2 regions of the Marinococcus sp. PL1-022 genome follow, and region 1 is predicted to be linked to the other one. Evidence: riboswitches for the same ligand, from Rfam matches in the RefSeq annotation. Region 1 holds a riboswitch; the other holds the start of a gene.

The links. A riboswitch is a leader RNA that binds a small molecule or an ion and turns the genes downstream of it on or off. The one in region 1 is predicted to bind thiamine pyrophosphate.
Region 2: linked by a shared signal. The riboswitch ahead of tenA (thiaminase II) and the one ahead of SIC45_RS12675 (thiamine phosphate synthase) in region 1 are both predicted to bind thiamine pyrophosphate.

Annotation. Positions count from the first base shown of each region.
Region 1 covers NZ_JAWXCX010000001.1:2,452,457-2,460,685, reverse strand. Annotated here, with positions in the region: gene SIC45_RS12685 (potassium/proton antiporter) at 1-272, shown strand, start outside; gene SIC45_RS12680 (AEC family transporter) at 330-1,229, shown strand; TPP riboswitch at 1,283-1,382, shown strand; TPP riboswitch at 1,439-1,541, shown strand; gene SIC45_RS12675 (thiamine phosphate synthase) at 1,584-2,195, shown strand; gene thiO (glycine oxidase ThiO) at 2,185-3,309, shown strand; gene thiS (sulfur carrier protein ThiS) at 3,293-3,493, shown strand; gene SIC45_RS12660 (thiazole synthase) at 3,498-4,262, shown strand; gene SIC45_RS12655 (ThiF family adenylyltransferase) at 4,259-5,278, shown strand; gene SIC45_RS12650 (general stress protein) at 5,339-5,680, shown strand; gene SIC45_RS12645 (NAD-dependent epimerase/dehydratase family protein) at 6,374-7,522, shown strand; gene SIC45_RS12640 (glycosyltransferase family 1 protein) at 7,542-8,229, shown strand, end outside.
Region 2 covers NZ_JAWXCX010000001.1:855,338-863,566, forward strand. Annotated here, with positions in the region: gene SIC45_RS04365 (DUF2254 domain-containing protein) at 78-1,382, shown strand; gene SIC45_RS04370 (NADPH-dependent FMN reductase) at 1,447-2,007, shown strand; gene SIC45_RS04375 (MFS transporter) at 2,043-3,206, opposite strand; gene SIC45_RS04380 (MerR family transcriptional regulator) at 3,214-3,642, opposite strand; TPP riboswitch at 3,761-3,864, shown strand; gene tenA (thiaminase II) at 4,002-4,697, shown strand; gene SIC45_RS04390 (ECF transporter S component) at 4,697-5,290, shown strand; gene SIC45_RS04395 (ABC transporter ATP-binding protein) at 5,287-6,945, shown strand; gene SIC45_RS04400 (energy-coupling factor transporter transmembrane component T) at 6,920-7,696, shown strand; gene SIC45_RS04405 (flavodoxin domain-containing protein) at 7,762-8,214, opposite strand.

The DNA of each region.
Region 1 (8,229 bases):
AAGCGCCGACTCATTCCCTGGAGCTGGTGTCACTTGGAAAAGCAAACGCAGAAATTATGGAATTTCAAACGAATGAAGCGACACCGATTGTCGGCCAGACGCTTCAAAGCATTGAATTTCCAGCCTCTGCGCTGATCAGCGCGATTGTAAGAGACGATGAACTGGTCACTCCAGTTGGTGAGACGGTAATCAATGCAGGTGATTATTTGTATATTCTTGTATCGCGTAAAGAGAAGCGTATTTTAAAGCAGATGCTCCGACACGATTACTAGCGGAAAGTGGCCGGTATTAAGGTGCATTAAATTTAAGGAAAGAAGGAAGGGCTCCGCATGAGTGTGCTGATCAATGTATTGATCCCAATCATTTTAATATTTACGATTGGCTATTTGCTGCAGAAAAGACAGGCAGTGGATATTCGGCCGGTGTCGGCTGTCGCTCTTTATGTATTGACGCCCGCACTTGTTTTCCGGACTTTCTATGAAAGAGAGCTGAACAGCGATATGCTGTCGATGGCTCTGTTTTCTGTGATATTTTTGGCGGTCATGACCGGGCTGATCAAATTAGTGTCTTTTTTGCGTCAATGGCCAAAAGCCAATGAAACCGGCATGATGCTGTCCACTGTGTTTATGAATGCGGGCAATTACGGTGCTCCCTTAATCGCTTTTGCGTTTGGCGATACAGCCTTTGCCTACTCTATCGTTTTTATGGTTATCCAGACGATGCTGATGAATACTGTAGGCGTCTATATAGCAAACAGCGCCAATATGGATGCAGCCGACGCGTTCCGCACGGTGCTGCGGATGCCGGTATTTTATGCACTGCTTGCGGGCATCCTCTTCCAGCTGACAGGAATACCGATCGGTGCGACCTATTATGAAGCCCTTGATATGCTCGCGAGCGCAGCGATTCCGGTAGTTATGATTATACTGGGCATGCAGCTTGCACGCATATCCGTAAAACGCATGGATTGGAAGCTTGTAAGTGCAGGCACGTTTTTGCGGCTTATATTTGCCCCGGCTCTTGCTTATGTGATTACTCTGCTGCTGCAGACGAGCGATACGCTGACGACCGTGCTGGTTGTTTCAACAGCGATGCCGAGTGCAGCAACGATGGCAATGATTTCCGTCCAGTTTGATTCCAACCCTCAGCTTGTTTCGAGTATTACACTGGTGACAACTCTTTTAAGCGTCCCTTCCCTCTGGGTGGTGCTGTCGATTTTCCAGGCGTAAAACTCGGGGGTGAATTGACGGAAGAGGTGTACCGCGTTATGATATAAGTAATATCAAACCACTAGGGGTGCCTGTTGGCTGAGACAGTGTAAAGCTGATCCCTTTGAACCTGATCTGGATTATACCAGCGGAGGGAAGTGGGGAAGAGATGCTGATACGACTATCTCCCCCGCTTTCTAACGAAGGCGGGGTTTTTTGTGGGAAAATATTATATTTGCTGGGGGTGCCTGCTGAGGCTGAGACCGGAGAACTATCCGGAACCCTTTGAACCTGATCTGGAGATCCAGCGGAGGGAAGCAGCCATGTTGAACCTTTTAACGGGCAGCCTCCTTCCTTCTGGAAGGAGGTTTTTTTATGGATAATAAACCGAAGCCTTGCATCCACGCCGTATCGCCGCCGGATATACCGTTGACAGCTTGGTGGGAAAAAACGAGAGAGCTGAGTGGGCTCGTTGACTACGTGCATGTACGGGCGCCCGAATGGACAAGGCGTGAAAAAGAAACGGCCATTGGATGGGTGTTAAAGGAAGGAGCTGCCCCGAAGCAGCTGATCATAAATGATGAACCCGAACTTGCTGCTGCATACGGCCTGGCCGGTGCCCATCTGCCGGAGCGTCGTACGATCTATCCGGTCTCCGCAGGCTGGGGTCAGTCCGTCCACTCGGTGGAAGCGGCGGAAAACAGTGAACAGCAGGGAGCATCATGGCTGTATTTTGGGCATGTGTTTGCCTCCGGCAGTAAACCTGGGAAATTACCGCGAGGGCTCCGGGCGCTGGAGGCTGTGGCGAAAAGCGTACGGATCCCCGTAATTGCCATAGGAGGAATTGACGCTGACAAAGCAGTGGAGTGTATAAACTATGGAGCGTCCGGGGTCGCAGCCATTGCATATTTTTATGAGGCTGCCGAGCCCGGAAAAGCAGCCGGAAAGCTCAGAGCCCGGTTAAGGAGTGATAACAATGAAGACTGATACAGAAGTTCTTATTGTAGGCGCAGGTGTGCAGGGATGCTCGCTTGCCTATCAGTTAAGCAAACGCGGGCGCCGCGTAATGGTAATCGAGAAAGACTCCATTGCTGCCGGGGCATCAAAAGCGGCTGCCGGCATGCTCGGAGCGCAATCCGAGTGGGAGGGGTCTGACCTTTTTCAGGAATTCGCCCTGGAAAGCCGGGAGCTGTTTGAAGAGATGGTCCCCGAAGTGGAAGCGCTCAGTGGAATGGATGTTTCCTACGTGAACAACGGAATGCTGAAGCCTGTATGGGATAAGGCGGGAGAAGATAAATACCGGCGGGCTGCAGGGCGCGGCTACGGCGCGGAGTGGCTTTCGGCACATGAAGCCCTGCGCAGGGAACCGGCGCTTTCCAAAAACATCCGGGGCGCCTGGTCCATCCCAAAGGACGGACAGCTCCGGGCCTATGAATGGACAATAGCCCTTGCTGAAGCAGCAAGGGCCTGCGGGACAATTATACGGGAAAACACTTCTGTGGACCGTTTTTTAGAAGCTGACGGCCGGATTTGTGGCGTGAAAACAAAGGAAGGAATGATTGAAGCAAAAGAAGTGGTTTTTACCGGGGGGAGCGCCGGAGTGGAGCTTTTGGATGAAAAGGATTTTACGCTCTATCCGGTAAAAGGGGAGTGCTTGTCCGTACGGATGCCCCATGAGAATTTGAGACACACTCTGCACACGCCGGAGGTATACATTGTTCCGAAAAGGGACGGGGAAATCTTTATCGGCGCCACAGAAGAGCCCGGGGACTCGAGTACAGGAGTCAGTGTAGCCTCGATGCAGGAGCTGATGAAAGCAGCTGTTCATTTAGTACCGGGTCTGAAGCATGCAAGCATTGAAAGATTTTGGAGCGGCATCCGGCCGCAGACAGGAGACGGACTGCCATATATGGGACAGACCAGCCGTGGCCTGTGGGTGATGACCGGGCACTACAGAAACGGTATTCTGCTTTCAGCACTGAGCGGACAATGGATGGCTGCCCGGATCGAAGGAGAAAGCGTCCGCGAAGACTGGAAGCACCTGTTTGCCGTAGATCCTCAAATACGAAAGGGAGAAGTTATTCATGCAGATCACGCTTAATGGTCAATTACAGAATATTGAGAACAGCACAACTGTAGCCGATTTACTGGAAGAGCTTCAGATCGCCCACAAAAAAACAGTGGTGGAGCGCAACGGTACTATTGTGATTGAAGAATTTCATCAGCAGGAAGGTTTAAAGGACGGGGACAGAATTGAAGTTATTCATTTTGTAGGAGGCGGATGAACGAATGCTTAATATTGGCAATATGACATTCGAATCGAATTTATTTCTCGGCACCGGAAAATATAAGGACGCTAAGACCCAGCTCCAGGCTGTAGAAGCATCGGAAACGGAGGTACTGACCTTCGCCGTTCGGAGAATGAACCTGTTTGACAGCAGCCAGCCAGATCCATTTGAACAGATGGATGTATCCAAATACCGGCTGCTCCCAAATACAGCGGGGGCCAAAACAGCTGAAGAGGCAGTACGGACAGCGAAGCTGGCAGAGGCGGCGAATATGTGTGACATGATTAAAGTAGAAGTGATCGGCTGCGACAAAACGCTTCTGCCGGATCCGGTGGAAACGCTCCGGGCCTCGGAGCAGCTGCTGAATGAAGGGTTTACCGTCCTTGCGTATACGTCCGATGACGTTGTACTTGCGAGAAAGCTTCAGGAGCTTGGTGTTCATGCAGTAATGCCGGGGGCCTCTCCTATAGGCACGGGGCTTGGAATCATTAATCCGTACAACCTGTTCCATATTATTGAACAGGCGGAGGTTCCGGTGATTGTAGATGCCGGCATTGGGAGCCCGAAGGATGCTGCTTATGCAATGGAGCTCGGTGCTGATGGCATCCTGCTGAATACAGCAGTTTCAGGAGCGGGCGATCCTGTAAAAATGGCAGAGGCGATGAAACTGGCAGTAAGGGCCGGAGCACTTGGCGCAGAAGCAGGGCGCATTGATAAAAAATTCTATGCCCAGGCAAGCAGCCCTATAGGGGGCCTCAGCATTTGAATACGGAAGAACGTTTTTCCCGGCAGCGGTTATTTCACGGAATCGGCCGGAGAGGGCAGGAAAGGCTGCATGAGGCTCACGTCATAGTGGTAGGTGCCGGAGCTCTTGGGAGTTTAACCGCCGAAACCCTCGTACGCGCAGGGGTCGGAAAATTAACGCTGATTGACCGGGATTATGTGGAGGAAAGCAATCTGCAGCGCCAGCAGCTTTATACGGAAGCCGACGCCGAGGCCTGGACGCCAAAAGCAGAAGCGGCGAAAAAGCGGCTGCTCGATATCCGCAGTGATGCTTCTATTGAAATCATTGTCGGAGAAGCTGATCCGGCCGTGCTTGAAAATTGTCTGCCCGCAGATCTTATTATCGATGGGCTCGATAATATGGAAACGAGGCTGATGATTAATGATACAGCGTTGAAGCACCGGCTCCCCTGGATCTACGGAGCCTGTGTAGGCGCGTACGGACTGAGCTACACCGTAAGGCCGGGACAGGGGCCGTGCCTGCGCTGCCTGATGAAGGGTATCCCAATGGAAGGGGAAACGTGTGACACGGTGGGTATTATTGCCCCGGCCGTCCAATTCGTAAGCGCCGCTCAGGTGACCGAAGCGATGAAGCTGCTTACTCATTCCTTTGAACAGCTCAGAGGAACGCTGTGGTCGTTTGATGTATGGTCGAACGATAGTTCTTCCATTCAGGTAGACTCGCTGCAGGATGAGGATTGTCCCTCCTGCGGGGCATCGCCAGCGTATCCGGCGCTCGCATGGAGTGGAAGAAGCAAGGCGGAGACGTTGTGCGGCAGGGACGCGGTACAGGTGAAGCCTCTTCCTGATATGCAGGTGTCACTGAAGCAGACGGCGGACGTTCATAAGCAGCACATCTCCAAAGCGAATCAGCATCTGCTGGTGTTAAATATTGAAAACAAGCGGATGGTGCTCTTTAAAGACGGAAGAGCCATTATTCACGGGGTTTCCGGGGAAGTGGAGGCAAGATCGTTGTATCAGAGATATATTGGAGGATAAATATTCCTTGTTTCATTTTACGGGCGGAGTGGTAATATTCCTTGCAAGGAGGGGGAACTATTGCCTACCGCTCGTATTTTTGTATCCGTAGAAGAAGCACAGAAGGCTGTAGATAAATTAAAGATGCAGGGGATCCAAAAGGAACAGATTTATGCTTTGGCTCTTGAGGCGGAAAAAGCGACTGCGAAAGAACTAAAAGTAAGTGATACAGAAGCAGACGCTACAAGTCCGGTGGAGTTCGTAAAACAGTTTTTCCGAAACGGTGCATCGGATATTTATGAACGATTAACAAAGCTTGGATACAGTGATGAAGAAGCGCGCGATCTGAGTGAAAAGCTAAACGAACATAATATATTAATTGCTGTTGATGAAGATCCGGAAAAATTCTCTTTTGAAAAGTGAATCTTTTCCGGATTTTGTTCAGCTTTGAGGCCCGCACGAGGCAGGTCAGTTCGGTTAATATCTATTCTCCGCTTTTCTGTCTGTCCAGCTCCGCCTCCCGACCGCCCGGGCCATTGGCTTCATCCTTGTTTCATCGTCTATCGACGCTTCCAACAAGGCTCGCGCCAGCCGTCCGGGGCGGTCATACAGGTCGGCTCCGCTTTTCTGTCTGTCCAGCTCCGGAGCCTAACCGCTCGGGGTTACTTTCCAGCCGGTTTCGGGCAGCAGGCTGCCCTGCACGACTGGGAAGTACCTGTCGCGGTTGAGCAAGGCTCCTCCGCTTTTCTATCTGTCCAGCTCCGGAAGCCAGCGGCGGCGTGTCCCTTCAAATCTTTGTTAAAGGGAAAAAGCCCCTTTATCCAAAGCTCTTCCAGGGCCCGCGCCGCTGAACAGGATTCCTTCGCTTTTCGATAAAATTTTATGTAATTTTTATGAATTATGGCTGTGACAGCTGCAATGATTAGTTAGTATGATAGAATAACGGTGGTATATAGACTAATAGTTGCGTTAATATAAGGAGAGTGGTATTGTTTCGATGGGAATTCTACTCGGATGTACATATACGATGGCAACTTGCACTCTACGAGGTAGGAATTACCTTATAGATACCCATAGAATTATCAGATTGTATTAAATGATGTGGAGGTAACTGACGTGAAAATTATTGTTGCAGGTGGAGATGGATTTTGTGGTTGGCCGACCGCGCTTTACTTATCAAAGCAGGGTCATGATGTATCAATTATCGATAGCATGGTGCGTAGAAAGATTGACGACGAGCTTCATTCCAACTCGATCACCCCGATTGCAAGCCTTGAAGACCGGGTGGCGAAGTGGAAAGAGCTGACAGGAAAAGAAATACGTACATACGAAGGTGATCTTCAGCATTACGATTTCCTGCAGCAGGTTATGGAACAGGAACAGCCGGAAGCATTTGTTCACTTTGCTGAACAGCGCTCGGCTCCTTATTCGATGATAGACCGCGAGCACGCAGTCTACACGCAGGTCAATAACGTAGTAGGGAATTTGAATGTGCTTTATGCTATTAAAGAAATGGCGCCGGACTGCCACCTGATTAAGCTTGGCACGATGGGAGAATACGGCACGCCGAATATTCCAATTGAAGAAGGCTACCTGGAAGTAGAGCACAAGGGCCGCAAGGACCGCCTTCCGTTCCCGAAACAGCCAGGCTCCTTCTATCATTTATCGAAAGTGCATGACAGCCATAACATTATGTTTGCCTGCCGCGTTTGGGGCATCCGTGCGACAGACTTAAACCAGGGCATCGTTTACGGCCTGGATACGAATGAAACCAACATGGACCCAGTACTTACTAACCGTCTGGACTATGACGGAGTTTTTGGAACAGCGCTGAACCGTTTTATCATTCAGTCCGCCATCGGACGGAACCTGACCGTTTACGGAAAGGGAGGCCAGACCCGTGGTTTCCTGAACCTTGAAGATACGGTCCGCTGTGTGGAAATTGCGGCAGAAAAACCGGCTGAACCTGGAGAGTTCCGTGTGTTCAACCAGTTCACTGAAGATTTCTCTGTACTCGAACTCGCTGAACGGGTGAAAAAGGTAGCCGAAGAAGAAGGCTACCATGTTGATGTGGACCATCTGGAAAACCCGCGGGTAGAGCTGGAAGAGCACTTCCTGGAAGCGGTAAACACCAATCTTTTAGACTTGGGACTGGAGCCGCACTTTTTAACAGATGACGTTATCCGCCACATCTTAAAAGCGGTGATTGCGCATAAAGAGCGGGTAATCGAAGAGAATGTACTGCCGAGTGTGAGCTGGAAATAAAAACGGGGAGTTGTCTTCTATGAAGATAATGATCATCACCGAGACTTTTCTGCCTTCTACAGATGGAATTGTTACACGATTAACAGCCTGCATACGCTGGCTGCATCGTGATGGTCATGAAGTACAGATTGTGGCCCCGGATCTGGGTGTGTATGAATTTGATGGAGCAGAAGTGAAAGGGGTGCCTGCGCGCGCCCTCCCTTTTTATCGTTCAAAGAAGTTCGCTCTCCCGAACCGGGTAGTCAAGAAATATATACAGGATTTCGGGCCTGACGTCGTTCACGTCGTGAACCCGGCGGTTGTAGGCTATTCGGGGGTAAACTATGCGAAAAAGCTTGGCGTGCCGCTGGTTGCCTCCTACCATACAAATCTGACCCAGTATATGTCCTACTATAATCTGGGCATGCTGAAATGGCTGATGTGGTGGTATGTCCGGCGCCTGCATAACAAAGCGGATATTAATCTCTGCACCTCGCAGACCGTTCAGACAGAGCTTCAGGAAAAAAGGTTTGAGCGTATGCATTTGTGGAAACGGGGAGTAGATACCGAACAGTTCCATCCCAGGCACCACAGCAGAAAAATGAGGGAGAGGCTCTCCGGTGGAAAAAGCGACCGAACGCTGCTGCTTTATGTAGGAAGGCTTGCGGCGGAAAAAGAGATTGAAAAAATCCGTGATGTCCTCGAAGAATCGGACAAGTTTTGCCTGG
Region 2 (8,229 bases), 1.6 Mb from region 1:
AACATTCGTTTAAGAAATGCATTGTTTGATGATTTCCTTTATAATTGCAGAATTGCACGATAGAAATGGGGGAAATTATGAACCAACAGAAATGGTATGTACAGATCAGGGACAAGTTTTGGTTCGTTCCAGGCTGCTACGGTATTCTTAGTTTGATTATAGTAATAGGAGCTTCTATTATGGACCAGCAGCTGCTGCGCCCTGTTTATAACAATGTGCCTTCTATGCTGCTCGTAGAAAATAACACTGCTACTTCCCTGTACAGTGCATTAGTAACGGCATTGCTGACGCTGACCACCATCAGCTTTTCTTCGATAATGGTCGTACTGACAACGTATGCGACACAGTTTACGCCAAGAGCCCTTCAGGATTTTATGAAAAGCCCGACGACGCAGCATACGCTTGGGGTGTTTACATTTGGAGTGCTGTTTACCCTGGTAAATATGCTGCTCTTTTCAACCGAAGGTAACAACCAAATTTTGATGCCAATGCTGACAGTTCTTGTGGCGCTTGGCTGTCTGGCTTTTTTTATAATCTTTATTTATCACTCTACCCAGTGGCTGCAGGTAAATCATTTAATCAGCAACATACGGGCCGATGCTTCTAAGGTGATTCGGGATGCATACACATATTCCGGAGTGAACAGCTTCAGCGAATGGAGCGATGATTTCCGGAATGACGAAGAAACCATTGTTCATGCCGAACGGTCAGGGTATACCAATATGGTGAAAATGCCTGAACTGATTGACTGGGCCCGGCAGCAGGAAGCCGTCGTTGAATGCTTGTTTCAGGTGGGAGACTATGTTCATCAGGGCGAGCCACTATTTCGCTACTGGTCAAAGTACAGTTTATCCCCGGAAATATTAAGAAATTTTTTATTGGTGGGAGAAGAGAGAAGCAATGTTCAGGACATCGAATTCTCCATGCAGAAAATTGTAGAAATAGCGCTGCGGGCCATTTCCCCGGCGATCAACGATCCACATACAGCTGCCAACTGTATAAATCGTATTGGCGCGCTGCTTTCTGAACTCAGCTATGAGCACAGAAATGATCAATACTTTGCTGACAATCAGAATGAGCTGCGGTTATTTATGCCTGTAAAGCCCTTTAGAGAATATTTATATAAAAGCTTTTACCAGCTCAGGCTTTACGGCCGTGAAGATATTTCGGTAATGGCGGCCTGCATGGAAGCACTGACGATGCTTGTGAAGACTGGAGATTCGTCTGTGCTAAAGGAAGTGGAATCATTTTCCCGTTACATGGAGCAGGCGGTCGATGAGGAACAGCTTGCGGACTGGGACAGGGAATACTGGGAGGAGCGTGTACAGGAAAAGGATACAGCTCTGCATCAGGCACTTACAAAAAGTAAGCAGATAACTTGAAACAGCCAGTAACGTGTGTGTATGATATATAAATGAAGTTCAACACGAAAGGATGAAAGATCAAATGAAAGTAGCAGCTATTGTAGGAAGTATACGTCAGGAATCCTTTAACGGAAAATTAGTGGAGTACATGCAGGACCGTTACAGCGACATCATGGATATTGATATTTTAGATATCCGCGATCTTCCGCACTATGATCAGGACGAGGAAAGCAATGCTCCGGACTATGTGCAGGAGTACAAGCGTTCTGTACGTGAAGCGGACGCCGTACTTATTGCAACTCCGGAATACAATGGTTCAATTTCCGGCGTGCTTAAAAATGCTCTGGATTGGAATTCCCGGGTCGATTACGACTTTGCCGGCAAACCAACCATGCTGGTGGGAGCTTCTCTTGGCGGCCTGGGCACCGTGAAAGCGCAGATGCATCTGCGCCAGATTTTGAGCGCTCCGGGCATGAGTGCAAAAGTACTTCCCGGAAATGAAGTGCTTATTGGAGCTGTGCATGAAAAAATGGACGAAAACGGAAACTTAACGGACCAGGGCACAATTGATTTTCTCGATAATGTCGTAGCCGAATTTGAACGCTTTTATCAGGAAGCAACGGCTGTAGCCAACCGGGCATAAAAAGGATCCCTGCAGAAATATCTGCAGGGATTTTTTTACGCTTTTGGAGCTTCGGTCTGTTCGGTTTGCAGATCTGTTCTGCTCCATCCAATAAACAATAAAGCTGCTGCGCCAAGAACACCGGCGACCAGGTATGGAAGATGGGCTGATAATGAATTACCGATTAATCCCGACATGACCGGTGCAAAAGCAGCACCAAGCCAGCGAAGGAAATTATATGCTCCGGAAGAAATACTGCGCTCGTAAGGCGAATGCTCCATCACATGGCTGGTAAATAAAGAATTATTCAGACCGGAAAATAATCCTGAAAGTACGATGAACATAATCATTAATATTGAGGAGGACGCAAAAAACAATCCTAAAAGCGTTAAAATAAAAGCAGAGAGGGTGAACGGCAGTAATTTCACAGGAGTAAACCGCATCTCAAGCCTTCTCGATAAAACAGCCGAGCCGAAGGCCAGGCATAATCCCCATCCAAAAAAGACGAGACCGATTTGAATAGAAGTTAAAGATAAAATTAAAGGGGAGTAAGCAAGCACGACAAAAAAACCATAATAATAAAACATGCCGGCAAGCGCACCCTTAATGAACGGCCCGTGTGTAAAAAGATGACGAAGCTCCTGCCATCCAGCCGTAGCTTTAGCTTTTTTAGGAGCGGGCGGATGGACGAAAAAGATAACTAAAATAAAAGCGATAAGCATTAAAAGACTTGTACCAAAAAAAGGAGCACGCCAGGATAGATCCCCGAGAAGGCCGCCTACAAGCGGACCGCCGGCGAGGCCCAGGCCAATTGCCGCCTCATACATACCTACCGCTGTTTCCACGCTCCTCGAGAGAGCGATTAACAGGGTCATAGCAGTGGCGAAAAACATGGCGTTGCCAAGCCCCCAGCCGCCGCGAAAAAGGGCCAGTTCAGTAATGCCTCCCGCCACACTGCAAAGCAGGGCGAAGGCTGTAACGATCAAAAGCCCGGCGCTCATCAGCCGTTTATCACCAAACCGGCTCGAAAGGATCCCGGCAGGAATCATCATGCAGGCCATAACTAAAATATAGGACGTAAAAAGCAGCTCCACCTGCCAGTGAGAAGCACCGATAGAAGCCGCGATGGAAGGAAGGACGGGGTCCACGACGCCGATACCCATAAAAGCTAAAAATGTGGCGAAGATCGTAATCCACCGTGCCCTGGTTTGAATATTCATAAAGCAGTCACTTCTCCTTATTGAATGAAGATAATACGTTGTCAGCTTGCTTTTTCAGATTTTCCATTTCCGTTTTAAACGTTGTCATCTGATTGATTTTTTGGTCGAGCATATCAATCTGGGCCTGAAGGCTATCAGAAATTTGTTTCAAATCCTCGTGCTGCATCGTCGTTTCCTGTACCGACTGGTAGTGGCTATAGACTGTTTTTACCTGCTCTTTCAAATCGAGATACTGCTGCAGCTCCTGAAGAGAAAACCCAAGAACCTCCTTTGCGGTTACTACATTCTGCAGACGTTCAATGTCCTGGTCATCGTACACTCTGGTTCCTTTTTCTGTACGCTCTGGTGCTGATATAAGACCAATCTGTTCATAATAACGTATTGCACGTTTCGTTAAGCCTGTGGTTTGAGCGGCTTCTTCAATTTTGTACAGCATGCATCACCCTCCTGATAAATTTCATGATATAACCTTAACGTTAACGTTATATTTTGTAAAGGCAAAATGGGACTTTGACTTTCTGAAATAATGTGATACAGTGTAGACAACTTAATAGGGAATCCGCTAGGGGTGCCGGTAACGGCTGAGATAAGGACTATCCTTAATCCCTTTGAACCTGATCTGGTTAAGGCCAGCGTAGGAAAGTGGAGACGGTAGAATACGTCTATATCAGAAGCAGCAGCTTTATAACAGCGGACGTTTATTCGAAGCCACTCCACCAATGGAGTGGCTTTTTTTGCTCCATTGGTCTTTACTGCCCGTAGTGGTTCCCTCCTAATTTAAAGGAGGAAGTAACAATGAATTTTTCAGAGCTGTTATGGCAGGACACAGAGCACATTTTTGAAGCCTGCTGGGAAAATCCATTTGTGCAGGGCATCGGGAAAGGAGATATCCCAAAAGAAGCTCTTATCCATTACGTGAAGCAGGATTTTGAATACTTAAATGCCATGAGCAAGGCAAAAGCAATTGGGATAACAAAATGCACGTCCAGAGAAGACATGATCATGTTTAAAGATACCATTGATTTTGTGTTAAACAGTGAAACGCACCCGCACCATAATTTATGTGCGCAGGCGGGAGTGGCTTATGAAGAATTGCAGGGCTACGCGCTTGCCCCGGCTTCCCAGCATTATGTGCTTCATATGCTGCACCATGCTGAAAGGGGCACACTTGGCGATGTGATTGCGGTAACGCTCGCCTGCCCGTGGGTGTATTTGTATGTGGGTGAAAGGCTGATGAAAGAAGTGAATCCGAACGCGGGCCATCCGTTTAACGACTGGATTCGTTTCTACGGAGACCGTGAGGAGCGGGAAATGTACAAATATATTGACCGCCTTGATGAGCTGGCAGAAACAGCCACAGAAGAAGAAAAGCAGCGTTGGCGGACGTTATTTATGGAAGGGTGCCAGCTCGAGTATATGTTTTTTGAGGACGCGTATCATGCAAAAGACTGGCCCTTTGCCAGAACATTAACAGACGGAAAAAAAGCTTAATGATAAACAAACGCTTAAACCTCAGGGATATCGTCGTTATCTCATTTATTTCAGCTGTTCTTGGTGTCCTTTATCTTCTTTGGGTACTGCTCGGACAAATTGTTACGGGCGTCCTCGGGCCAGTTGGGGGCGGGCTGATGGCAGGCTTCTGGATTCTCGCTCCGGTAATATGCGCCTATATCATTCAAAAACCAGGAGCGGCGCTGCTGGCAGAGCTTATTGCGGCTGGCACTGAAGTTATGGCCGGGTCTGTGAGCGCGGGAGCAGTGCTCGTTCTCGGCTTCACGCAGGGGATTGCCGCAGAAATTATTTTTGCCATGTTTTTCTACCGAATCTTTCGTCTGCCGGTATTAATGCTTGCCGGAATGGCAGGGACGTCTGCTGCATTTTTAACCCAGTATATTCTTTATGGATTCAGTCAGTACGCAGGTTCTGTTGTTGTATTTATGCTGGTAACCATGCTTATAAGCGGTGCTCTTTTAGCCGGGTGGGCAGGGAAAAGCTTTACAGACGCCCTGGTAAAAACAGGCGTTCTCGACCGCTTTGCTCTTGGCCGCCAGCGTCGGGAAGGGCAGCAGAGGGACGCTGTATGATTTATGCAGATAATGTAACCATTGCATATCCTTACGCTGAGCCTTCGATAGAGGGTTTTTCGGCTGAAATATGTACTGGGGAAAACGTGCTGCTGCTCGGACCGAGCGGCTCGGGTAAAAGTACGCTGGCACTGACCCTGCAGGGAATTCTTCCGCGCTCAGTAGAGGCAGAAGTGTCTGGTAAATTGAACGTATTCGGAAAAAATCCAGCGGTGAAATGCATTACAGAGGCTGCCAGAGAGGCGGCTCTGTTGTTCCAGGATCCCGATACCCAATTCTGCATGCCGACAGTGCGGGAAGAGCTTGTATTTACGCTTGAGAACCTGCGCGTACCTGCGGAGGATATCGAAGGCCGGATGCTTGAAGCCTTGCAGTTCACAGGCATGCTTTCTTGTATTGACGCCCGTATTGACACGCTTTCCGGAGGGATGAAGCAAAAAATAGCTGTGTCCTGTATAGCTGCTGTGAATCCGGAGATCTGGATTTTGGATGAACCGCTCTCCCAGCTCGATCCGGTAAGCCGTGAAGCAGTGGCCGCACTTCTTGGCCGTATTGCAGAAGACCCTGATAAAACATTAATTTTGATTGAGCATCAGCTAAATGAAGTAATGGATTGGGTCAACAGGGTGATTGTATTGGACCGCTGCGGCCGGGTGTCGGCAGATGGAAGCCCGGGCCGTATATTCAGCTCCCACACAGCCGTACTCGAAGCGGAGGGTGTCTGGCTGCCGGAACCAGCAGAAGCTGGAAAGAAGCTGTTGAAACACCCGAAAACGTCTAAAGCCCTCCTCCCCGTCACTTTACGGGAATGGGAGACGTTTGCAGCGGAATACTCTGCTGCCGATGTTCGCGCCTCTCTGCCGCAGCCGGCAAAGATGGCTGATCCTTCTCTGGAGCCGCCTGTCCTGGAGGTTAAACAGGCCGGGTTTGCTTATGGAACGCAGCCGGTTTTCGAAAACGTGTCTTTTTCCCTTTATCCTGGAGAAATGGTAGCGCTGGTTGGTGCCAACGGAGCAGGAAAGAGCACACTCGCGCGGGTTCTTACCGGATGGGAGTCTCTTACAAGCGGTGAGGTCTATGTTAACGGACAAAATATTGCCACTCTGAAGCCGCACGAAATTGCCAAAGCCTTCGGGATTGTTTTTCAGCAGCCGGAGCATCAGTTTATAAAGCAAAGCGTTGAAGAAGAAATACGCTACGGAATGGAGATAGAGGGACTGAGCGAGGAAAAAATTATTCAGCAGACAAACGAGCTGCTGATTCAATTTCAGCTCGTGCATCTTCGAAAGAGCCATCCATTTCGGCTCAGCCAGGGGGAAAAAAGGCGTCTCTCAGTAGCGGTCATGGTTACGAACAACCAGTCCATTCTGATTTTGGATGAGCCAACGTTTGGGCTCGATAAGCGAAATACTGCTGCCCTGTTTGAAGTGATTGAGCAGTGCCGGCGATGTGGAAAAGCGGTCCTCTGGCTGACCCATGATATGGATCTGGTTTATACAAAAGCCGTACGGATTCTTGCGCTGGCAGAGCGGACAATCACCTATGATGGGGGCGTAGAACCATTTTTTAATGGAAGCATGAATTTGGAAAAAATCGGCGTCCGGCCTCCAGTGGTACAGCTGATGCGCCATGGGGAAACAGGCAGCTATGCTTGAAGAACTTCAGATTAAAAATGCTTTTTTGCAGCGTGTCCACCCTACGCTGAAGCTGAGCAGTCTTTTCGTCGTATTTATCTGTATGATTTTCGTTTATGATATTTGGCGCCCGCTCGCTGTCCTGCTGCTGACAGTTGCTGCCGTTGCATTTCTGGGAAAAATACCGTTAAAGCTGTTGCTTGTGCTCCTGCTTCCATTTGCTCTCTTTGGTTTCAGCTTTGTATGGCTTCAGGTTGTTTTTCCTGAGGAAAGGGGTTCTACGGTTCTTTTTTATATATTCCAAATGCCGGTCGCTCTTGAGAATATCCAGACAGGGGTCTCGCTCGGCTTAAGGACAATGGTATTTGCCTGCTGGTCGCTTCTTTTTGTTCTTACTACGTCTCCCGTGGGTTTAGTGATGAGCCTGATACAAAAATGGCGCATGCCTCCGAGTATCGGCTACGGGATGATGGCGGCTTACCGTTTTCTTCCACAGCTGCGGGAAGAACTGACTGTCATCCGCAGAGCCCGGCAAATCAGAGGGATGGGCTCGAAGCCCAAAATGAGAGAGTGGAGGGGAATGGCAGTTCCACTGATGGCTGGGGCTGTAAGAAAAGCAGAAAGAACAGCCCTGGCGATGGAATCCAAAGGATTTGACGGGTCCAGAAATAGAACTAGGTACTTGCAGATGAATTATAAAAAAACAGACATGTGGTTTGCTGCTGGATTTATATTGTTTATTACTGTCGTTTTTCTGCTGCCACTGCTGTAGCGGGCATCAAAGCTGGTTAAAAATAACCCCGGGGGCCGTGCCTCCGGGGTTGGTCGTGCTGACTATTATTTTACTAAAAACTTTTCCTCGATGCGGTCCACATAGCTTTTAATATCTGCAGCAATATTATCCATTTCATCCACGTCAACCTTCATAGTGGGAATATCACCTTTATGTCCGCGTTCGCGGAACTGCCCGATCATTTCATCAACAGCTCCGGCGAAGTTTTCATACGCATGGTCTCCGGAGCCAAAGATGGAAATCGAAAGGGTTGAAATATCATAGGCAAAAAGATCTTCCAGAAAGTCCTCTGTTTCTTCGGGGATATCGCCTTCGCCCCACGTGTACGTGCCCATAATGAGCAGGTCGTGCGGGAGGGGATCTTCGTTTGGAAGGCCGTCGGCGATCATGTCCATCAGTTCTACTTCATGTCCGCGGTTGATGAGCTCTTCCTCCGTATCGATCGCCATATCTTCAGTATTTCCAGTCATCGTGGAATAGAACAAAAGTATTCGCATATGTCCATTCCTTTC